DNA from 4 places in the Streptomyces sp. NPDC048565 genome. Region 3 is predicted to be linked to each of the others. Evidence: riboswitches for the same ligand, from Rfam matches in the RefSeq annotation. Region 3 holds a riboswitch; each other region holds the start of a gene.

Region 1 (5,516 bases), on a different contig from region 3:
CCGGGCGCACCTGCGCCCCGACAACCGCGCGGTCCTGGTCTACGAGCCGGTCGAACCGGCCGACGAGACAGAGGGCACCGACGCGCCCGAAGGGGCCGACAAGTGACCGACGCCGCCGTGACTGGAGTAGCGATGGAGTACCACCCGCAGCCGACCGCAGGCGAGGCCAGGCCCTGGGCCTTCCCCGCGCCCGAGCGCGGCGCCCTGCCCAACGGGCTGACCGTGCTGCGCTGTCACCGCCCTGGCCAGCAGGTCGTCGCCGTGGAGATCTTCCTCGACGCCCCGCTGGACGCCGAGCCCGATGGCCTGGACGGGGTGGCCACGATCATGGCGCGCGCGCTGTCCGAGGGCGCGGACAAGCACTCCGCGGAGGAGTTCGCCGCCGAGCTCGAGCGATGCGGCGCCACGCTGGACGCCCACGCCGACCACCCGGGTGTCCGCGTCTCCCTCGAGGTCCCGGTCTCCCGGCTGACCAAGGCGCTCGGCCTGGTCGCCGAGGCCCTGCGGGCTCCTGCCTTCGCGGAGAGCGAGGTCGAGCGTCTGGTGGGCAACCGCCTCGACGAGATCCCGCACGAGCAGGCCAACCCGGCCCGGCGGGCCGCCAAGCAGCTCTCCAAGGAGCTCTTTCCCGCCACGGCACGGATGTCGCGTCCGCGCCTGGGCACGGAGGAGACGGTCCGGCGGATCGACGCCGCCGCCGTACGCGCCTTCTACGACGCCCATGTGCGCCCGTCCACGGCGACGGCGGTCGTCGTCGGTGACCTCACCGGGGTGGACCTGGACGCGCTGCTCTCCGAGACCCTCGGGGACTGGTCGGGCAACGCGGGCCAGGCCAGGCCGGTGCCTCCGATCACCGCGGACGACACCGGCCGTGTGGTCATCGTGGACCGCCCCGGAGCCGTCCAGACGCAGCTGCTGATCGGCCGTATCGGCGCGGACCGCCACGACAGCGTGTGGCCGGCCCAGGTGCTCGGCACGTACTGCCTGGGAGGCACCCTCACCTCCCGGCTGGACCGCGTGCTGCGTGAGGAGAAGGGCTACACCTACGGTGTCCGGGCCTTCGGACAGGTGCTGCGCTCGACGGCGCCCGGCTCCTCGTCCGGGACGACGGGCGCCGCGATGCTCGCGATCAGCGGCTCCGTCGACACGGAGTCCACCGGGCCCGCGCTCGACGACCTCTGGAAGGTCCTGCGCACCCTGGCGGCCGAGGGACTCACCGACGCCGAGCGTGAGACGGCCGTGCAGAACCTCGTGGGCGTCGCCCCGCTGAAGTACGAGACGGCGGCCTCCGTCGCCGGCACCCTGGCAGACCAGGTGGAGCAGCACCTCCCGGACGACTACCAGGCCGAGCTGTACGCACGCCTGGCCGGCACCGGCACGGTCGAGGCGACCGCCGCCGTGGTCAGTGCCTTCCCGGTCGACCGTCTGGTCACGGTCCTGGTCGGGGACGCCGCGCAGATCGCCGAGCCGGTGAAGGCGCTCGGCATCGGCGAGGTGTCGGTCGTCAGCGGCTGACGGAACGGGACATGACGGACCCCGGCGGGTGGTTTCCGCCGGGGTCCTGCTGTTTGTCTGATTTGTAGAGAAGTGCGGCGTTCATCCTGTGGGATGTGCGACAAAAGACCCTTTCCGTTTGGCGGCGCGAAGCGGCCCGCTCTAGCGTCGGCCCGGCTGTCCGCCGGACGAATGCCGCATCCGCGGCGCCGGACAGCCATCGCCGAGTCCCCGTCAGGCGCGAGCCTGGGGAGCCGGGGACCCATGAAGTCCCTGGGGTGAATCGGATCTCTGCGCCTCGTCGGAGGTGTGGAGGCCCGTAGGAGACCTTCCTGCTCCGAACCCGTCAGCTAACCCGGTAGGCGAGAAGGAAGGAAAGGACCAGCCCCTCCATGGCGTTCATCCGTGCCACCGGGAAGCACCGTGCCCCGAGCCGCCTGACGCGCAAGAGCGCCAAGGTCGCCGGCGTCGCCGCCCTGGCCACCACCGGCGTCATCGGCGCCACCGCCTCTCCGGCCCTCGCCGCTGACTCCCAGACCGTCACCGGTACCGGTCTGACCCAGACCGTCGCCCTCGACGCCACCCTCGCCGACCAGATCGCCGCCCAGGCGACGGCCCAGCAGCACCAGGCCGACGTCGCCGCGAAGGCCGCGGCCGAAGCGAAGGCCAAGGCGAAGGCGAAGGCGGAGGCCGAGCGCAAGGCCGAGGCCCGCGCCAAGGAGGTCGCCGAGGAGAAGGCGCGCGCCGCCCGCGCCGCCGAGCGTGCCCGGCTCAACGCCTTCCACCTCCCGGTCGCCGGCTCGCACGTCACCACCGGATACAAGTCCGGCGGCGCGCTCTGGTCCTCCGGCACGCACTCCGGCGTGGACTTCCAGGCCGCGTCCGGCACCTCCGTCGTCGCCGTCGGCGCCGGCACGGTCGTGGAGGCCGGCTGGGGCGGCGCGTACGGCAACAACATCGTGCTCAAGATGAAGGACGGCACGTACACCCAGTACGGCCACCTCTCCTCGATCGGCGTGTCCGTCGGTCAGGTCATCGGCTCGGGCGAGCAGATCGGCCTCTCCGGCTCGACCGGCAACTCCACCGGGCCGCACCTGCACTTCGAGGCCAGGACCACCCCCGCCTACGGCTCGGACATGGACCCCGTCGCCTACCTCCGCGCCCACGGCGTCCAGGTCTGACCCCACCCCGCCGCTCCCGACGGGGCGCGTGCCGCACTCCTCGCCGAGTGTCTCGACGGCCAAAAGATATCCATGGATTCCACCCCGCCATCGGAAATTCTGGCTGATTGCAATAGAGTCACGGAACAGGCGTCGATCGGCCGCGTTTCGCGGTGATTAAGGCGGAGGTTCGGACATGCGTATTCCCGCGCATTCGGTATGCACGGCAATCCGTGACGACATCGTCTCCGGTGTCTTCGAACGGGGCAGCCGCCTCACCGAAGAGGTGCTCGCGCGCCGCTACGGTGTCTCGCGTGTGCCCGTGCGCGAGGCACTGCGCACCCTGGAGTCCGAGGGGTTCGTCGTCACCCGCCGGCACGCCGGCGCCTGTGTCGCCGAGCCCACCGGGCAGGAGGCCGCCGACCTCCTGGAGATCCGCATGCTCCTGGAGCCCCTCGGCGCCGCCCGCGCGGCCCAGCGCCGCACCGAGGCGCATCTCAAGGTGCTCCGTGGCCTGGTCAAGCTGGGCCAGGAGCGCGTGCGTCGGGGGGAGGGGGAGGATCTGCGCGCCCTGGGAGGCTGGTTCCACGAGACGCTGGCGCAGGCCTCGGGGAGCCCCGCACTCATCGCGCTGCTCACCCAGCTCCGGCACAAGATCGCCTGGATGTACGCCGTCGAGCAGCCGCTGACCCCCGCGGACTCCTGGGCCGAGCACGGCGCCCTCGTCGACGCGGTGGCGCGCCGTGACGCGGAGCGGGCCAGGGCGCTCGCCGTCCAGCACGCGGAGCGGGCCACCGCGGCGCATCGGCTGCGGCGTACTCCGGGGCAGGCGGTGGGCGGCCGGACGGCGGGCGCCACCGGGGTGAGGACTTCGCAACACCCCGTCAACATCGCGGGAGCCCGCCATTAACAAAAGCGCCGTATACAAAGAGAGTAATTATCGCAGGGCTTTCTTTCTGCTGCCCTGATCCACGTTTTACCGGGCTCTGTGTGCGTCGTTGTGGAATACAGAAAGGCCGCGGCTCCCGGTGAGGGTGCCGCGGCCTTTCCGCAGAGAACTCCGTTGCGAAGCGACCGGAGTCAGACGGTCTCCGGGAGCTCCTCGAGCCCCTCGGCGACCAGCTTCGCCAGGCGGTCGAGGGCGGCCTCGGCGTTGTCGGCCTCGGATGCGAGCACGATCTCCTCGCCGCCCTGGGCTCCCAGGCCGAGCACCGCGAGCATGGAGGCGGCGTTCACCGGGTTGCCGTCGGCCTTGGCGATCGTCACGGGGACGCCGGAGGCCGTGGCGGCACGGACGAAGATGGAAGCGGGGCGGGCGTGCAGGCCCTCGGCCCAACCGACGTTGACGCGGCGCTCAGCCATGGTTCTGCCCTTCACGAAGCTATGGGTTGTCTAGACCAGTCTCTCATGCAGTGCGTACTGCTGTGCCCGCCACCGTCACCGGCCGCTCACCGCCCGTCGGCTCCCTCAGCGTGCCCCCGCCGAGGTCCCGCCGCGACCGGTGCCCCGGGTCGTAGTCTTGGCCCATGGAGCCCACTCCGGAGCAGAGTCCGCCTCACGTGTACCCCGACCACTGGGAGGCGGACGTGGTGCTCCGCGACGGCGGCACCGCGCGCATCAGGCCGATCACCACGGACGATGCCGAACGGCTGGTCAGCTTCTACGAGCAGGTGTCCGACGAGTCGAAGTACTACCGCTTCTTCGCGCCGTACCCGCGTCTGTCCGCCCGGGACGTGCACCGCTTCACCCATCACGACTACGTCGACCGGGTGGGACTGGCCGTCACGGTCGGCGGCGAGTTCATCGCCACCGTCCGCTACGACCGGATCGACGCGCGGGGCAGGCCCGCCTCCGCCCCGGCGGACGAGGCCGAGGTCGCCTTTCTCGTGCAGGACGCCCATCAGGGCCGCGGCGTGGCGTCCGCCCTTCTCGAACACATCGCGGCGGTGGCACGGGAGCGGGGCATCCGCCGCTTCGCCGCCGAGGTGCTGCCCGCCAACAACAAGATGATCAAGGTGTTCCGGGACGCCGGGTTCACCCAGCAACGCAGCTTCGAGGACGGCTCGGTCCACCTCACCCTCGACCTGGAACCCACAGCCAAGTCCCTCGCCGTCCAGCGCGCCCGTGAACAGCGGGCCGAAGCGCGGTCCGTCCAGCGGCTGCTGGCCCCCGGGTCCGTCGCGGTCATCGGCGTCGGCCGCACGCCCGGCGGAGTGGGCCGGACCGTGCTGCGCAACCTCCTCGGCTCCGGCTTCACCGGAGGCGCGTACGCGGTGAACACGTCGTTCGCCCCGGGCACCGGCACGGTCGAAGGGGCGTCCGCCCACCGCTCCGTGGGTGAGATCGGCGAGCAGGTCGACCTCGCGGTCGTCGCCGTCCCCGCCGACCGGGTGCCCGAGGTCGTCGCCGACTGCGGAGAACACGGGGTCCAGGGCCTGGTCGTCCTGTCCGCCGGTTACGCGGAGCGCGGCGCCGAAGGCAGGGAACGACAGCGGGAACTGGTCCGGCAGGCGCGCTCGTACGGCATGCGGATCATCGGTCCGAACGCCTTCGGCATCATCAACACCTCCGAGGCGGTACGCCTCAACGCCTCCCTCGCCCCCGAGTCGCCCGAGGCAGGGCGCATCGGACTCTTCACCCAGTCAGGCGCCATCGGGATCGCCCTCCTGTCGGGCCTGCACCGCAGGGGCGCAGGACTGTCGTCCTTCATCTCCGCGGGCAACCGCGCCGATGTCTCCGGCAACGACTTCCTGCAGTACTGGTACGAGGACCAGGACACCGATGTGGCCCTGCTGTACCTCGAATCACTGGGCAATCCGCGCAAGTTCACCCGGCTCGCCCGCCGGACGGCCGCCGTGAAGC
Region 2 (5,516 bases), on a different contig from region 3:
GGGGTGACGCACGGGCCCTTCGCCCACCACTGCGGCAGCATCGCGATGGCCTCGTCGCCCAGCGGGTTGACCCCGGGTCCCGCCGCCAGCGAGTGGCCGACCAGGACGTGCAGGCACTTCACGCGGTCCGGCATGCCACCGGCGCTCGGGAAGCCCGCCAGGACCTCGATGGCGTCACGGCGCGCGATGTAGTCCTCGTGCGCGGCACGGTAGGCGGCGGCCAGCTCCGGGTCCGTCGTGAGGCGCTCGGTCATCTCCTTCATGACGCCGTTGGCCTCCAGCGTGCCGATCGCGGACGCGGCACGCGGGCACGTCAGGTAGTACGTCGTCGGGAACGGTGTGCCGTCCTCCAGACGGGGCTGCGTCTCGACCACGTCCGGGTTGCCGCAGGGGCAGCGGTGCGCGATGGCGCGCAGTCCGCGCGGCGGCCGGCCGAGCTGGAGCTCGAACGCGGCGATGTCCTCAGCGGTCGGCTTGGTGGATTCGGTCTGCGGAGGGGGCGTGTCCATGCCTGCCTTGAATGTCATCGGTCGGACTGTATGAATCGGTACGGGATCAGGACCCGGCACGGGCACGGGGTCATTCACGGTCCGCGCTGTCCACGCCGTCCCAGAGGTTCGAGTGCCAGGGCCGGTCCGTCGCCCCCGGCTCACCCTTACGGGCCTCTGCGGCGTCCGGGTCGACCACCGTATAACCGGTCTCGCCCGGCAGCACGTAGTGCAGATGCTGGCGCGCGAGACGCCGGATGTACGCGTCGTCCTTGAGCCGCGCCTTCTCGTCGCGCAGCTCCTCGGTCCGCTCGTGCGCCTGACGGGAGAGCCTCTCCTGGTCCGCGATCTGGTCGCGCTGGGAGATGTACTGCCGCATGGGATACGCGAGGGCGACCACCAGGGAGCAGACGATCAGCGCCAGGAACGCCGCACGCCCGGTGAGCCTGGAGCGGCGCGCCTGACGGCGGTTCTGGGACCGGTAGACACGGGCCGCCGTCTGCTCACCGAGCAGTCGCAGCCTGGTCGCGGTGGAGAACCGGTCGCGGTCCTTCCCGGCCATGTCTCACGCCTCCCCGTTACGCACGTCCGTCCCCGCACACGGTACGGGACCGGATGCGGGGACGGACGGAGGCTGGTGCTCCGGACTCGGGCTGTCAGCCCTCGTAGCGGAACCGCGGGAACGCCGAACGACCGGCGTACACCGCGGCGTCGTCGAGGATCTCCTCGATGCGCAGCAGCTGGTTGTACTTGGCGACGCGGTCCGAGCGGGCCGGGGCGCCGGTCTTGATCTGACCGCAGTTCACCGCGACGGCGAGGTCGGCGATGGTGACGTCCTCGGTCTCACCGGAGCGGTGGGACATCATGCACTTGAAGCCGTTGCGCTGGGCCAGCTCGACGGCGTCCAGGGTCTCGGTCAGCGAACCGATCTGGTTCACCTTCACGAGCAGGGCGTTGGCCGAGCCCTCCTCGATGCCGCGCGACAGGCGCTCGGGGTTGGTGACGAACAGGTCGTCACCGACGATCTGCACCTGGGAGCCCAGCCGGTCGGTGATGACCTTCCAGCCGGCCCAGTCGTCCTCGTACAGCGGGTCCTCGATGGAGACCAGCGGGTACGCGGCGACGAGCTCCTCGTAGTACTCGGTCATCTCGGCGGCCGAGCGGGACTTGCCCTCGAACTCGTAGACGCCGTCCTTGTAGAACTCGGACGCGGCGACGTCGAGCGCGAGCGCGATGTCGCGGCCCGGGACGTAACCGGCCTCCTTGACGGCCTCGAGGATGAGGTCGAGGGCGGCGCGGTTCGACTCGAGGTTCGGGGCGAAGCCGCCCTCGTCACCGAGACCGGTGGACAGGCCCTTGGTCTTCAGGACCTTCTTCAGCGTGTGGTAGACCTCCGCGCCCCAGCGCAGGGCCTCGGAGAACGACTCGGCGCCGATCGGCGCGATCATGAACTCCTGGATGTCCACGTTGGAGTCGGCGTGCGAGCCGCCGTTCAGGATGTTCATCATCGGAACGGGCAGCAGGTGCGCGTTCGGGCCGCCGAGGTAGCGGAACAGCGGGAGGTCGGACGCCTCGGACGCGGCGTGCGCCACGGCCAGCGAGACGCCGAGGATGGCGTTGGCGCCGAGGGAGCCCTTGTTCTCTGTCGCGTCCAGGTCGAACATCGCCTGGTCGATGAGACGCTGCTCGGTGGCGTCGTAGCCGACGAGCTCCGGGCCGATCTGCTCGATCACGGCGAGGACGGCCTTCTCGACGCCCTTGCCCTGGTAGCGGTTGGGGTCACCGTCGCGAAGCTCAATGGCCTCGAACGCACCGGTGGAGGCGCCGGACGGAACAGCAGCACGTCCCGTGCTGCCGTCGTCGAGGCCAACCTCGACCTCGACCGTGGGGTTACCCCGGGAGTCGAGGATTTCCCTGGCTACGACGACGTCGATGGACGGCACGAGGCATCTCCTTCTGGGATCTGACACTGGTTGTGCAGGGTCACTGTGGCCTTGCGCCACGAGCCTAACCGGCTCGTGGCGCTCCGTCGGCCGTGCGCCCGTCTCCTGGGACGAAAAAGGACCCAAGGATCCACATTCCGGGCAAAGCTCAAAAATTCTACGGCGAGCGACCGTCGGCCCGGCGTGCGGGGGGTCAGCACGCCGGGCCGGGTCTCCGGGGCAGGAGGAACACCCCGGGCTGTTTCCGACTCCTTCGGATGGAGCCGCTCGCCTACTTCAGGTGGAGCTGCTGCCCCGGGAAGATCAGGTCGGCGTCGTCGACGATGTCGTCGTTGAGCTTGAAGAGCTTCTCCCAGCCGCCGTCGACCTTCTTCGCACCGGCGATCTTGCTGAGGGTGTCGCCGGCCTTCACCTTGTACTCGCCGTCACCCTTCTCGACCTTGTCGCCGGTCGGCGTGGTGACGGTCTTCTCGGGGGCGGCGCGCTTCTCGCTGCGCGTGGTGGGCTGCTCGGCCGTGCGCTCCTGCGTGGCCTGCGGGTCCGTGTCGCCGTTCTTCGCGGAGGAGCCGGTGTCGACGCCCGGGTCCACACCGTCGTTCGTCAGACCGCCGGCTCCGGCGCAGGACCAGGCACCCGGGCCCTGGATGTCGAGGAGCTTCTCGGCGGCGGCTATCTGCTGGTCCTTGGTGGCCAGGTCGGCGCGGGAGGCGTACTGCGTGCCGCCGGCGGCCGCCCAGCTGGACTGCGAGAACTGCAGACCGCCGTAGTAGCCGTTGCCGGTGTTGATGGACCAGTCGCCACCCGACTCGCACTGGGCGACGGCGTCCCAGGTGTCGACGGAGGCGGCGGAGGCACCGGTCGCACCCATCAGCGGGACGGCGACAGCGGCGCCGGCGACACCGGCCAGGGTGGCGACACGGACGGCCTTGGACGGGCGACGGTGCTTGCCCTTGCTGGAAAGCAGCATGGTTCTCCTCACCGACGCCTACGAGGTGAGCTGTCGGGTTCGGGCTGTGAGTGTGCCCGGTCGTCCTACTCGCGGACGACTTCACCCCTAGCCGCACTCCACCCGTCTTCCGACGGCCGGGTCCGGCGCTTACCTGGGTCCCCCGCTCCTGCCTACGGCGCTTTACGCGTCGGTTCCCTTCGGCCGACGGCAGGATTCGGCGTGACGGTCGAAGGTGCCCGCGGTGCGAGCGGCTCCGACCGTAAACACACGCAACCCCCACATTCAAAGATGGACATAACGACCAATCAGCCCGTACCGGTCCGCCCAGATGGACCGTTTTCGCAGGTCGGAGCCAAAATGGACGGACCGGACGGACCGGGCGCCGCAGTTGAAGCAAAGAGACCCATGTCTCACTTACACATAAGTGGACATAGGCCTCTGAACTACCCCTGATTTTGGGGCGTTTTCCCGTTTTTGATCACTTGAGGCCGAGGAGATCCAGGCTCTGGCCGGGAAGGATCAGGTCCGGGTCGGAACCCAGCTCGTCCCTGTTGGCCTCGTAGAGCGCCGTCCAGCCACCGGAGAGGTCCTGCGCCTCGGCGATCGCCCAGAGGTTGTCGCCCTCGCGGACGGTGTACGCCCCCTCGGCGCCCTGACGCGCGTCGGATTCGCCGCGCGAGGCGTGCCGGCCGGACTCGCGCCCGTCACCCTGCTCCGCGCCCGCCTCGGGGGCCGGGGTGCCGCGGTGCTTGCCGGCCTTCGCCCCGTCATCCTTCGACGTGTCGGAGGAGCCGGTGGCCTCCGGGGACGGAGTCGCGGACGGTGAGGCGCCCGCTTCGTCGTCCTCGTCCGAGCCGCTGCCCTTGTCCGTCGCGTCGCCGGAAGCGTCCTTGCCCGCCTCGCCCTTCGCATCGGATTCGTCCGAGTCATCCGAGTCGCCGGATCCATCCGTTTCGTCCGCAGGGTCCGCGGAGTCCGCCGGGTCCGTCGCCTCGGACGAGGGGGTTTCGGACGGGGTCGCCGTGTCCGAGGGGTCTGCGGAGGACTCGTCGCCCGGGTCCACCCCCGGCAGCGTCCCGTCCAGGGCGAGCCCGGAGATCACCGCGCAGCTGGACCATGCCTGCGGGCCCTTGTCGTCCAGCACCTTCTCGGCGACCGCGATCTGCTGCGAGCGGCTGGCGAGGTCGGCGCGGGACGCGTACTCGGTGCCGCCGTAGTCGAACCAGGTGTCCTGCGAGAACTGCAGGCCGCCGTAGCGGCCGTTGCCGAGGTCGGCACTCCACACGCCACCACTCTCGCATTCGGCGACCCGGTCCCAGGTCGACGCGTCAGCGGCCTGCGCGCCACCGGCGCCGAGGAGCGGGATGGCAATGGCCGACCCGGTGACGCCTGCGGCGACGACGATGGCGGGTGCCTGGCGAGGGCGGCGGTGTCTGCCGTTCGCGGAGCCCATGGGATTGCCTTCCGTGTGACTGACATGTGACGGGTGAGTCGAACGGTGAACCTAGCCGTACTCGAACGTGTGTCACAAGTCGATGCAGCGGAGATCACGTCAAAGTCACAGAGTTGACTGATTGTCACCTTTCTCGGTCGGATCCCCGGGAGTGAACTCCACGGGAAGTGTGCGCAGTCCACGCATGATGAGCCCGCCGCGCCAGCGCAAATCGGCAGGTTCCGCAGCGAGCCGCAGGTCGGGGAGGCGCCTGAGCAGTGTCGCCAGGGCCGCCTGCCCCTCCAGCCGGGCCAGCGGCGCCCCCAGGCAGTAGTGAATGCCGTGCCCGTATCCGAGGTGCTGATTGTCACTCCGCGCAAGGTCCAGGGTGTCCGCATCCTGGAACCGCTCCGGGTCCCGGTCGGCGGCGGCCAGCACCACGAGGACCGGGTCCCCGGCCGCGATGTCCTGCCCTCCCAGCCTCACGGGCTCGGTGGCGTAACGCCATGTCGCGAGCTCCACCGGACCGTCGTAGCGCAGCAGCTCCTCGATCCCGGTGGCGAGCAGTTCGGTCTCCCCCGCGGCCAGCGAGCGCTCCAGGCGCTCACGCTGCGAGGGGTTGCGCAGCAGCGCGTAGGTGCCGTTGCCGATGAGGTTCACGGTCGTCTCGAAGCCGGCGAAAAGGAGGATGAAGGCCATCGCCG
Region 3 (5,516 bases):
GCCGTTCGCGCACCCCTTGTTCACGGTGCTTTCCGGCATCGGCTTCGGCATCGCCGCGCTCGGCGGCGCGCGTCACCGGGTGCGCCGTGTCGTCGTGCCGCTGCTCGGTCTCATCCTCGCCATGGGCATGCACGCCCTGTGGAACGGCTCGTCGTCCTTCGGACCGTACGGCTTCTACGCGGTGTACGGCGCGTTCATGGTGCCGTGCTTCGGGCTGGTGACCTGGCTGGCGATCTGGGCGCGCCGCCGGGAGCTGCGCACCCTCTCCACCGAGCTGCCGGTGTACGCGGCGGCCGGCTGGCTGGCCCCCGAGGAGCCGCTCGCCCTGGCCTCGATGCGGGCACGGGGCGTGGCCCGCGACATGGCCAGGCACTGGAACAGCCACCCGGACCGCGCCCGGGGCAGGGCCGCGGCCCGCGCCGTCGCTGAGTACGAGTCGTTCGCGACGTCCCTGGCCATGCTGCGCCGGAGGGCCCGCCGTGACGGTGCGGGAGAGGACTTCGCCCTCCGGGAGCAGGAGTTGCTGCACCACCTGTGGCACCGCCGGGACATCGCGGGGCCGGCCCTGGCATACGCGGCCCGTACGACGGGCCGGCTGCGCGTCTACCGGCCGCCGCCACCCCCGTTCCCCCGTCAGCTCCCCTACGGCGGCCCGCCGCCGCAGCACCTCCCGGCACCGCACCGGCACTACGGCGGGCCCAACCCGTATCTGGAGGACGGCGGGCGGCACGCCGGCCCGCCCGCCTGAGACCACCCGGCTCAGGACGGCAGGACGGCACAGCACCCCTCAGGGCATCAGAGCGTCAGGCGCATCCGGGCATCAGGGCGTCAGAGCGTCAGGCGGACGCCTCGGTGAGCTCCGCCAGCTCCTGCTCGGTCAGCCGGAGGTCGGCCACCGCAACGAGCGCGGGCAGCTGTTCGACCGTGCGCGCGGACGCGATCGGAGCGACGACGGTCGGCCGGGAGAGCAGCCACGCGAGCGCGACCGTGGCGATCTCCGCGTCGTGCTCCTGCGCGATCCTGTCGAGCGCCGCCAGCACCTTTCGTCCGCGCTCGGTCTCCAGGTGCTTGCCCGCCCCCTCGGCCCGAGCGCTCTCGACCGTCGCCCCCGGTCGGTACTTGCCGGTGAGGAAGCCCGAGGCGAGCGCGTAGTAGGGGACGCCGGCAAGACCCGCGCCGGCCGCCGTGTCCTGGAGCGCGCCCTCGTAGGTGTCGCGCGAGACGAGGTTGTAGTTCGGCTGCAGGGCGATGTAACGCGCCAGGCCCTCGCGCTCGGAGAAGTCCAGGGAGGCCTGGAGCCGCTCGGGGCTGATGTTGGAGGCGGCGATCTCCCGCACGGTGCCGGCCTTCACCAGCTGGTCGAGCGCGGTGATGATCTCCTCGACGGGGACGCTCTCGTCGTCGTGGTGCGTGTAGTAGAGGTCGATGTGGTCGGTGCCGAGCCGGCGCAGCGAGGCCTCGGCCGCCGCCTTGATGTTGGTGGCCGACAGCCCCCTGAAGTCGGGGTGGCCGCTGACCTTGGTGGCGATGACGACATCGTCGCGACGGGAACCGGCCGCCAGCCACTTGCCGATGAGGGTCTCCGACTCACCGCCCTGGTTGCCGGGGATCCAGGCGCTGTAGGAGTCGGCGGTGTCGATGAAGTTACCGCCGGCCGCCGCGTACGCGTCGAGGACAGCGAAGGTCTGCTTCTCGTCGGCCGTCCAGCCGAAGACGTTGCCGCCGAGAGAGAGGGGGAAGACCTGGAGGCTCGAAGTACCGAGCGGGCGCAGAGATGTCATACCCCGCGACAACCAGCTGACCGAAACGGCTATTCCGGATGCGCGGCCCGCACCGGGCCCCTGAGGCCCGCACCTGGGGCGCGTTTCGAAAGTAGCGCCGTCCGCCCGAAGGGCGGGCCCCGCACCCGGTCGGCGCCTCACGATCCAGGCAGACCGGCGGCCCTGACGTCGGGGGGTCGTGCGTCAGGGCCGCCGGGGTTGCGGTGCGCCGGTTACCGGCGGTCGGGCTCCCAGCCGGGTGCGGCGCCGGGCTCCCGGCCTGGCGCGGCATCGGGCACCCGGCCGGGTGCCCACGTCAGGCTCTCGCCGAGGTCAGACCGTGAGGCCCTTGCTGCGCAGCCAGCTCATCGGGTCGATACCGGAGCCGTCCGCGGTGTGGACCTCCAGGTGGAGGTGCGGGCCGGTCACGTTGCCCGTGGCTCCGACGCGCCCGATGGTGTCGCCCGTGTTGACCTTCTGCCCTGCGGTGACGTCCATCGAGGACTGGTGGCAGTACCAGATCTCCGTGCCGTCATCGAGCTCCAGGACCGTGCGGTAGCCGTACGCGCCGGACCAGCCGGCCGACTTCACGGTGCCGCCGTGCACGGCCTTGACCGGCGTACCGGTCGGAGCCGCGAAGTCCAGCCCGGTGTGATGGCCGGACGACCACATCGAGCCGGCCTCGCCGAACGTCGAGGTGATGGTGTACGAGGAGGTCGGAATGGCGTAGCTGGCGGCGAGCTTGGCGAGGCGCTCGGCCTCGGCCTTCTTCTTCGCCGCCTCTTCGGCCGCCTTCTTCTTCGCGGCTGCCTTCGCCTCGGCCTCGCTCTGCTGCTTCGCCGCCTCGGCCGCTGCCGCCTCTTCAGCCGCCTTCTCCTGGGCGGCCTTGGCCTCGGCGTCTGCTCCGGCCTGCTGCTGCTCGGCCTGCTGGAGGATACGGGCGCGAAGGGCCTCGCCGGCGTCGGTGGCACCCTGGTCGGCCTCGGCGGCAGTGATGCCCGCGCTGGTCAACGGGGCGGCGGACTCGGCGACCGCCTCCTGGTCCGCAGAGGAGTCGTGGGACATGAACGCGCCGACGCCGGGAAGGGACTTGGCGTCGGGGAGGTTGTCCGCGATGGAATCGGGAAGAGAGATGGAGACCGGCGGCTTGCTCTGCGCAGTGGCCATGCCACCCGCACCGACGGCCGCGATGACGCCGACGCCGAGGACGGTGGAGCTACGGGCGAGACCGCGCTGCTTGGCCACGCGGTGCCGACCGCGTACGGGACGGATGGACTCCTCGTCGGGGTTCCATTCCCCCCATGTCCTGTCCTCATCACCGAAGCTGTCGGTCCTGAAGGATGACGGGGCCTCGGGGGCAGGCTTGTTGGACGCCACGTGGGCGCACTCCTTTCCTTCCTTCTCGCCTACCGGGTTAGCTGACGGGTTCGGAGCAGGAAGGTCTCCTACGGGCCCCTTCGTCTCTCGCGAGACGCAGGTGTCCGATTCACCCCATGTAGGTGGTTCCCCGGTTCCCTTGCGGAATTCGGCGCTGCGCGCGGTGCCGCCTCTGGCGGCGGCAGGTACAACCGCGCTGCGTTATCGAACGTTAATAGACACCCGGGCCCGATTCCAAGCTGTTCCCACAGATCAGTCACGACTCCGGCCTGGACTTTCATGGGTCAACCGGGCGCAAACGGGCGACTTGAGCGCACTCCGTCCGTCCGACAGTTTCTGACGGTACGTCAAATGTTATGCGCAGCGAGGTCCTTCGACTACCCACCGTCGCGACGGGTCATCCACCGTCCCGCCCCACGATCTTCACCGTCGTCCGCCGCTCCTGCTGACCGTGCGCGGGACGGCCGACCGCGAGGAGCGCCAGGTCGTCCGTCGACCTGCCCCCGGTGTGCAGCCGTACGTCGTCGGTGAGCGCGGACAGCAGCTCGTCGGGCCCCGGGAACAGCCGGCCGCGCAGCCGGGCCGCCGGGTCGTAGAAGACGCCCTTCGCGTTCCGCGCCTCGGAGAGCCCGTCGGTGAACGCCAGGAACATCGACCCGGCAGGCAGCGTCCACTCGTCCGCCCGGTCGGGCCACGTGCCGAGCCCCATCCCGAGGGGCAGCGCGGGCGCCGACGGCGTCAGCACGTCGAGCGACCCGTCCCCGTGCAGCACGAGCGGCTCCGGATGCCCGCGGTTGATGACCCGCAGCGTCTCCGATCCGGACGGGATCTCCGCGATGACGGCGGTCACGAAGCCCTCCACCGTGTCGAACCCGCCCCGCCGCGAGCCCTCACGCGCCAGCGCCCGCTCCAGCCGCTGGACCACCGCCTCGAGCGACAGATCCCGCTCGGCGGCCTCCCGGAACGCCCCGATCACGACGGACACCGCCCCCACGGCGTCCAGCCCCTTGCCCCGTACGTCCCCGAGGACCAGGCGCACCCCGAACGGCGTGTCCGCTACGGCGTACAGGTCGCCGCCGACGAACTCGTCCGCCTGGGCCGCCTCGTACCGCGCCGCGACCAGCAGCCCGCCGACCCGGTCCTCGGGCCTCGGGAGCACCGCACGCATCGCGGTCTCCGCGATGACCCTGGCCGAGGCCAGCTGCTCGTTCATACGGCGCACGACGCGGTTGATGAGAAGGGACAGCACGGAGACGGTGACCAGGGTGAACAGGTCGGTGAGCGGCACGACCTCGCCGAGCGCGCCGGACGAGATCCGGATGACCAGCACCACGAGGGTCGCTGCCATGCCGATACGCGCGGTGCCGCCCGGCGAGAAGAAGGGGGCGGCGATCAGCGGGGCCGCGGCGAAGAGCGGCACAGCGGTGACCTCGGTCGGCGTCGCGAAGTCGAAGATCACACCGGCGCAGATCATCAGGACGGGCAGCACCCGCACGAACCGCCGGGAACGGGAGTTCCCGACCGTGCTGCCCCGCCGTTCGTCCCGCTTCCCCACCTGTTTGCTCCTGCCCGCTCCGCCCACGGGTGCGGACGGTACCGCGCCCCACCCAGGCTGGCCGGAGCCGCGCCGAACGGCGACTCGCCATCGGCCAAAGGGAGGAGCGCGCCGGAGCCCCGTCCCCCGGTGGTCAGTCGGAGAGCCGGCGCTGCGCGTAGAGCGTCAGTGCGTCCCGTACGAAGACGGCGGTTCCGTCCCCGTGGCGATCGTAGTTCCTCCCGAAGCGGGAATCGGCGACGTACATCTCCGCGATGCCGGCCACGTAAGCCCGCGTGACCTCCATGGTCACCGACAGCCACTCGCAGTGCCGTCGCGCGATGTCCTGCACCGCGTCGTCACCCGCCGCCAGACCGGCCGCCCTGGCCTCTCCGTAATCCCGGGCGATGGCCTCGTGCACACCCTGGAACCCGGCGCGTTCCTCCTCGCTCAGCCCGCGCCACCACCGGCCGCCGCGCTCGTACGCCTCCTTGCCCCAGCGCTCGGTGACTTCCTGCTCGTACGCCGTGTGGTCGAAGCCGTCGAACACTTCCTCCGCCATGATGTGCTCCCCTTTCTCGGTCCTGTCGAGAGTGGTCCGCACCGAGGCGATCTGCCGCCCGATGCGCTCACGCTCCTGCTCCAGCAGCCGCAGATGGGCCCGGAGCGCCACGCCGGTGTCCCGCTGCCCCTCCAGCACGTCCTTGATCGCGGGCAACGAGAGCCCCAGCTCCCGCAGCAGCAGAATGCGCTGGAGTCCGACCAGGGCCTCCTGGTCGTAATAGCGGTAGCCGTTGGCACCCGTGCGGCTCGGCGCGAGGAGACCGATGTCTCCGTAGTGCCGG
Region 4 (5,516 bases), on a different contig from region 3:
GGGAGAAGCCGGATGGAACCGATGGTGCGGACCGAACAGGCCGGCGGGACCAGGGAACTGATCCTGAACGCGGCGGAGCGGCTGTTCGCCGAGCGAGGCGTCTACGCGGTGTCCAACCGCCGGGTCAGCGAGGCCGCACAGCAGGGCAACAACGCGGCGGTCGGCTATCACTTCGGTACGAAGGCCGACCTGGTGCGCGCCATCGCCCGTAAGCACAGCCGGCAGATCGAGGAGGCCCGCGCCCGTCTGCTGGCCGGAGTCGAAGACCCCACGGACATAGGGGAGTGGGTGGGCTGCCTGGTGCGGCCCACCACCGAACATCTGGCCGGACTCGGCAGCCCTACCTGGTTCGCACGGTTCTGCGCCCAAGCCATGACCGATCCGGCGCTGCGGGACATCATGGCCGAGGAGTCGCTCGCCTGTCCGCCCACGCTGCAGGTGCTCGAAGGGCTGAACCGGTGCCTCCCCGACCTGCCGGCCGACGTTCACGTCGAGCGGGCCGTCATGTCGCGCAACCTGATCATCCACACCTGTGCGGAGCGTGAACGCGCACTCGCCGACAACTCCTCGACGCCTCGCGCGAACTGGCATGACACCGCCACCGGTCTGATAGACGCCGTCGTCGGGCTCTGGACGGCACCCGTCACGGCCTGCCGCTGACGGCCCCTCCCTGTCCGCCTGGTTCGTCCCCCACCGCACGACGAAGTGAGGAACCGATGACCACCACCAGTACCGCACGCACGGACGGGGCGCCCGTGCCCTCTGCTGTGGAATTCCCGATGGACAGGGCGGCGGGCTGTCCCTTCGACCCGCCGCCCGGCCTGAAGGCCGAGCAGGAACAGGGGCCGCTCAGGAAGGTCCGCCTGTGGGACGGGAGCACGCCCTGGCTGGTGACCCGTTACGCGGATCAGCGCACCCTCCTCTCCGACCCGAGGGTCAGCGCCGACATCACCCGGCCCGGTTATCCCAGTCAGGCGCCGGTGAGAGGGGCGAGCTTCAGCTTCATCCTCATGGATGACCCTGAACACGCGCGTCAGCGGCGGATGGTGACAGCTCCTTTCACGATCAAGCGGGTCGAGGCGATGCGCCCCGCCGTTCAGAAGATCGTGGACGGGCTGATCGACACCATGCTGGCCGGGCCCCCGAGGGCCGACCTCGTCCAGGCGTTCGCCCTACCGGTCCCTTCACTCGTCATCTGCGAACTGCTCGGAGTGCCCTACTCCGACCACGACTTCTTCCAGCAGAACAGCGGCACTCTCATCCGCCGCACAGCGGACCCCGAGGTGCGGGCCGCGGCCCACGACAATCTGATCGGCTATCTGGACGAGCTGATGGGGCACAAGATCGCCCGGCCCGCGGACGACCTCCTGTCGGGGCTCGGTACCCGGGTCGGGGCCGGAGAGCTGTCCCGCCGGGAAGCGGCGGAGATGGGCGTACTCCTGCTGCTCGCCGGTCACGAGACCACGGCGAACATGATCGCTCTGGGTACCCTCGCCCTGCTCGAACACCCCGATCAGCTCGCCCTGCTGCGCGAGACCGAGGACCCCAAGGTGGTCGCCGGCGCCGTCGAGGAGCTGTTGCGCTATCTCAACATCACCCACACGGGGCGCCGCCGCGTGGCTCTGGAGGACATCGAGATCGCCGGCGAGGTTATCCGGGCAGGTGAGGGGATCGTTGTGCCGAACGACATCGGCAACCGTGACCCCGAGGTCTTCGCCGATCCTGACCGGCTGGACGTCAGGCGCGACGCACGGCGTCATGTGGCCTTCGGCTTCGGCGTCCATCAGTGCGTCGGCCAGCCGCTGGCCCGTCTGGAGCTCCAGGTCGTCTACAGCACCCTCTACCGCCGTATCCCCACCCTGCGGCTGGACGCCCGCATCGAGGACCTGCCCTTCAAGCACGACGGGTCGGTCTACGGCGTCCACGAACTGCCCGTGGCCTGGTGACCTCTCACCGCCGCACCCCCCGCCCCCGCCACGCAGCGACACCGACGACGAAGGAGTGCTCATGAAAGTGACCCTGGACCAGGACAAGTGCGTGGCGTCCGGGCAGTGCGTGGTCGCCGCCGATGACGTGTTCGACCAGGACGACGACGGGATAGCCGTCCTGCTGAACCCCGCACCGTCCTCGGCCCGGGCCGAGGACGTCCAGCAGGCCGCGGCCGTCTGTCCGGCGTTGGCCATCCGGATCGAGGGCTGACACCGGGCGGACAACCGAGGCGGTCCGGCGCGTTCTCGCGCCGGACCGCTTTTCGTCGTGGCCGCTTCGTCCGGTGGCTGTACTTCGTGGTGGCCGGCTTCTCGTGCCGGCCGACGGCCCGCAAGCCCCAGGCCCGCCGCCGCCTCCTCTCAGTGCGGCTTCCAGCTGAGCTTGCCCCCACCCACCCATCGGACGGTCGCAGGGTCGTCGAGGTCATGGACCGTGATGCCGGCCGCGGCGGCTGCGATGAGCACGTCCGTCATGGCCGTGGCGCTTCCGATCACCTCGCCGTCGATCTCCACGACCCGGAAGGGCGGGTCCCCGGGCTGGACGGGCAGAACGGTGATCCGAGGGGCCGAGGGGCGAGGGTTTTGCGTCATGGGCGGATCGGTTCCACGCGAACGCTCTCGGTATGCCCGAAGGCGTCATTCATGAGTCGTATGCCCGTTTTGAGTTAGTTTTAGAAATTGATCCCGTAATCCATAAAAGGCCATTTCGTGTGACCTGGGGCCTTCGCTCGGGAGCAAATCGCCCGAATCGGACTCCGTGACCAGCGTCACCTCATGCGCTCCGGACGCAGCAGCTCGGCGGTCGGTTCCCTTCTGCGCCAAGAGGAATGGGTGGCGCCGTGTGGGGTGGATTACATGAATTCCCGAGAATTGATCTTGCGGATGAATTGTGATCACCGCGCCAGGCTTGTTCCTTTCCCTATTTCTCGCCTACGGTCGCCATCACTCCGGGCGGAACGCCGAATCCTGCCGCCGTCCGGTTACCCGACTACTTCTCGTACGGCAGGAGCGGGGGACCCAAGTAAGCGCCGATCCGGTTACCGGAGCGGCTCGGGGTGAAGTCGCATTCGTATGCGGCCGGGCATCTCCAGCTCGAACCCGACAGCTCACTTCGTAGGCGACGGAGAGGAATTCAGCATGCCCGAAATCGCTAAGCACCGTCGTTCCAGGGCCAGTTCGCTCACCCGCGGCATCATCGCCGTGAGCACGGGCGGAGCCGCCCTGGCCCTCCCTGTGATCGGTGCGACCGGCGCCTTCGCAGCCCCGGCCCAGCCGGCCGCCGTGGAAAAGGCGGCGACGTCGACTGCCGCGACCGGCAAGGGAATTGCCGCGCAGAAGTCCGAGTCCGGTACGTATTCCGTGATCTTGGGTGACACTCTTGCAAAGATCGCCCGCGAGCATTCCGTGAGCGGTGGCTGGAAGGCCCTGTACGAGGACAACCAGAAGGCTGTCGGCGGAAACCCCGACCTGATTCACCCCGGTCTGAAGCTGACCATTGGTGCCAAGGCCGAGAGCAAGTCCGCCGACAAGGCGGACAAGGCCCCCAAGGCCGAATCCAAGGCCTCTGCTTCGTCGGACCGTGCCGAGCAGAGCGCTGACCGCGCCGACCGCTCGGAGCGTACGAGCACCAACCTCGCCGCGGAGGGCACGCCCGCCGCCGAGCCGGTCTCGTACACCGACGACCTCGACGGCTGGATCCAGGAGTCGCTCGCCGTCATGGCCGAGCACGGCATCCCCGGTAGCTACGAGGGCATCCACCGCAACATCATCCGCGAGTCGGCGGGCGACCCCCAGGCCATCAACAACTGGGACTCGAACGCCGCCGCGGGCATCCCGTCCAAGGGCCTGCTGCAGGTCATCGACCCGACCTTCCAGGCGTACCACGTGGACGGTACGTCGACGGACAGCTACGACCCGGTCGCCAACATCACTGCCGCGTGCAACTACGCCGCGGACAAGTACGGCTCCATCGACAACGTCTTCGGGGCCTACTGAGTCCTGCCCGAGGCGGGACCGCTGGCGCACGGGTGTGTGACAGAGGGACAGAAGTGACGGGTGGTGCGGGTTCGGCGGAACCCGCACCACCCGTCGTCCGTTTTCCGGTGCCTGCCGGGTCCGGATGCACCGTACGGCGGTGTCACGGCCGGGCCCCGACCCGCCGACAGGCCGGTCGGGGCCCGGTTGACTGGTCTCGTACAGGTTCGTCGTCCATACTGCCCGCCGTGGAGCAGCGCATAGATTCGAACACCAAGCCAGAGTTCGCCGCGGGCACAGATCCGGCGTACATCCCCGGCCTGACGGCCCCTGCCCCCGCGCGGACGGAGGCGGAACCGGAAGCGGAGGAGGAGACGTCCCAGCGGCCCGAGGAGACGACAGGGGAGGCTGAGGAGGCCGGGGAGGTCACGGTCTCGGAGGCGCTCGCCACGGAGGCGGCTGACGGGGTCGTGGACGGTTCCAGGCCGGACGGCGACAACAGCGGGGACGGCGACACGAGCCAGCACGGCGACACGAGCCAGGACGGCGACGCGAGCCAGGACGGCGACGCGGCCACGGAGAGTTCCGGTACCTCGGACGACGCGGCCGCCTCCGAAGTCACCCCCGAGGCCGAGGCCGAGGCGGCGAGCGGAAGTGGCGATGGCGAGGACGGCCCCGTCTTCGAGGTCAGCGACCGGCGCGGGTCCATCAGAGTGGACGCCGAAGGTGTCCGCTTCCGGCTCGACGACCAGGAGGCGGAGTTCGACTGGGTCGAGATCGGCGCGGTCGAGGTCAGGACCGGCCGCTTCGGACGCCGGTTCACCGTGACGGTCCACCTGTCGAACCGCCGCTGGTTCAACGCCGAGGTCGAGGCCGGGGCCCGGAGCGACCTCAAGGTGTGGACGGCCGAGCTCGACGCGGCGCTGGACGCCCACTTCGAAGAGGAGGCCTGACCTCCACGCTCACCCCGCCGCGCACCGGACCGCTCGTCGGCCCGGTGCGCGGCGTGCCATGACGGCCTTCAGGCTCCGTCGGCCGCGTCCAGCACCACCGACCGGGTCAGATGGCGCGGCAGGTCGGGGTCGAGGCCACGGGCCGCCGCGCGGGCGATCGCCAGCCGCTGCACCCGGACCAGGTCGGCCAGCGGGTCCAGTCCGCTCTCCACCCAGCGGGCCCCGGTCGCAAGCACCTGTTCCCGCAGCCCCTCCGGAGCGGTGCCGAACATCCAGGTCGCCGTCCCGGCCGTGGCGATGCTGATGGGCCCGTGCCGGTACTCCATCGCCGGATACGACTCGGTCCAGGACAGGGACGCCTCCTTCATCTTCAGCGCCGCCTCGTTGGCGAGCCCGACCGTCCAGCCGCGCCCCAGGAAGCTGAACTGGCCGCACTCCAGAAGCCCTTCGGGCAGCGGCTCGGCCAGAGCGGTCTCCGCGTCCCGTACGACGTCCTCGGTGTGCAGCCCCAGATGGGCGCGGAACAGGGTCAGCGCGGTGGTCGCGAACCTCGTCTGGACCACGGACCGCTCGTCGGCGAAGTCGAGGACGACCACATCGT

The links. A riboswitch is a leader RNA that binds a small molecule or an ion and turns the genes downstream of it on or off. The one in region 3 is predicted to bind cyclic di-AMP.
Positions count from the first base shown of each region.
Region 1: linked by a shared signal. The riboswitch ahead of AB0C75_RS09755 (M23 family metallopeptidase) and the one ahead of AB0C75_RS04310 (M23 family metallopeptidase) in region 3 are both predicted to bind cyclic di-AMP.
Region 2: linked by a shared signal. The riboswitch ahead of AB0C75_RS12255 (transglycosylase family protein) and the one ahead of AB0C75_RS04310 (M23 family metallopeptidase) in region 3 are both predicted to bind cyclic di-AMP.
Region 4: linked by a shared signal. The riboswitch ahead of AB0C75_RS10325 (LysM peptidoglycan-binding domain-containing protein) and the one ahead of AB0C75_RS04310 (M23 family metallopeptidase) in region 3 are both predicted to bind cyclic di-AMP.

Region 1 is NZ_JBEZIH010000006.1:80,624-86,139, forward strand. Features, by position in the region: gene AB0C75_RS09745 (pitrilysin family protein) at 1-106, shown strand, start outside; gene AB0C75_RS09750 (pitrilysin family protein) at 133-1,515, shown strand; cyclic di-AMP (ydaO/yuaA leader) riboswitch at 1,706-1,874, shown strand; gene AB0C75_RS09755 (M23 family metallopeptidase) at 1,887-2,675, shown strand; gene AB0C75_RS09760 (GntR family transcriptional regulator) at 2,851-3,564, shown strand; gene AB0C75_RS09765 (HPr family phosphocarrier protein) at 3,735-4,016, opposite strand; gene AB0C75_RS09770 (GNAT family N-acetyltransferase) at 4,181-5,516, shown strand, end outside.
Region 2 is NZ_JBEZIH010000008.1:55,300-60,815, forward strand. Features, by position in the region: gene AB0C75_RS12240 (DUF501 domain-containing protein) at 1-509, opposite strand, end outside; gene AB0C75_RS12245 (septum formation initiator family protein) at 580-1,050, opposite strand; gene eno (phosphopyruvate hydratase) at 1,145-2,431, opposite strand; gene AB0C75_RS12255 (transglycosylase family protein) at 2,703-3,398, opposite strand; cyclic di-AMP (ydaO/yuaA leader) riboswitch at 3,399-3,568, opposite strand; gene AB0C75_RS12260 (transglycosylase family protein) at 3,859-4,833, opposite strand; gene AB0C75_RS12265 (cytochrome P450) at 4,939-5,516, opposite strand, start outside.
Region 3 is NZ_JBEZIH010000002.1:432,963-438,478, reverse strand. Features, by position in the region: gene AB0C75_RS04320 (PrsW family intramembrane metalloprotease) at 1-748, shown strand, start outside; gene AB0C75_RS04315 (aldo/keto reductase) at 837-1,781, opposite strand; gene AB0C75_RS04310 (M23 family metallopeptidase) at 2,094-3,137, opposite strand; cyclic di-AMP (ydaO/yuaA leader) riboswitch at 3,149-3,301, opposite strand; gene AB0C75_RS04305 (PP2C family protein-serine/threonine phosphatase) at 3,535-4,692, opposite strand; gene AB0C75_RS04300 (MerR family transcriptional regulator) at 4,826-5,516, opposite strand, start outside.
Region 4 is NZ_JBEZIH010000006.1:209,374-214,889, forward strand. Features, by position in the region: gene AB0C75_RS10305 (TetR family transcriptional regulator) at 13-660, shown strand; gene AB0C75_RS10310 (cytochrome P450) at 717-1,946, shown strand; gene AB0C75_RS10315 (ferredoxin) at 2,008-2,199, shown strand; gene AB0C75_RS10320 (hypothetical protein) at 2,349-2,579, opposite strand; cyclic di-AMP (ydaO/yuaA leader) riboswitch at 2,936-3,121, shown strand; gene AB0C75_RS10325 (LysM peptidoglycan-binding domain-containing protein) at 3,126-3,983, shown strand; gene AB0C75_RS10330 (hypothetical protein) at 4,211-4,915, shown strand; gene AB0C75_RS10335 (sugar isomerase) at 4,984-5,516, opposite strand, start outside.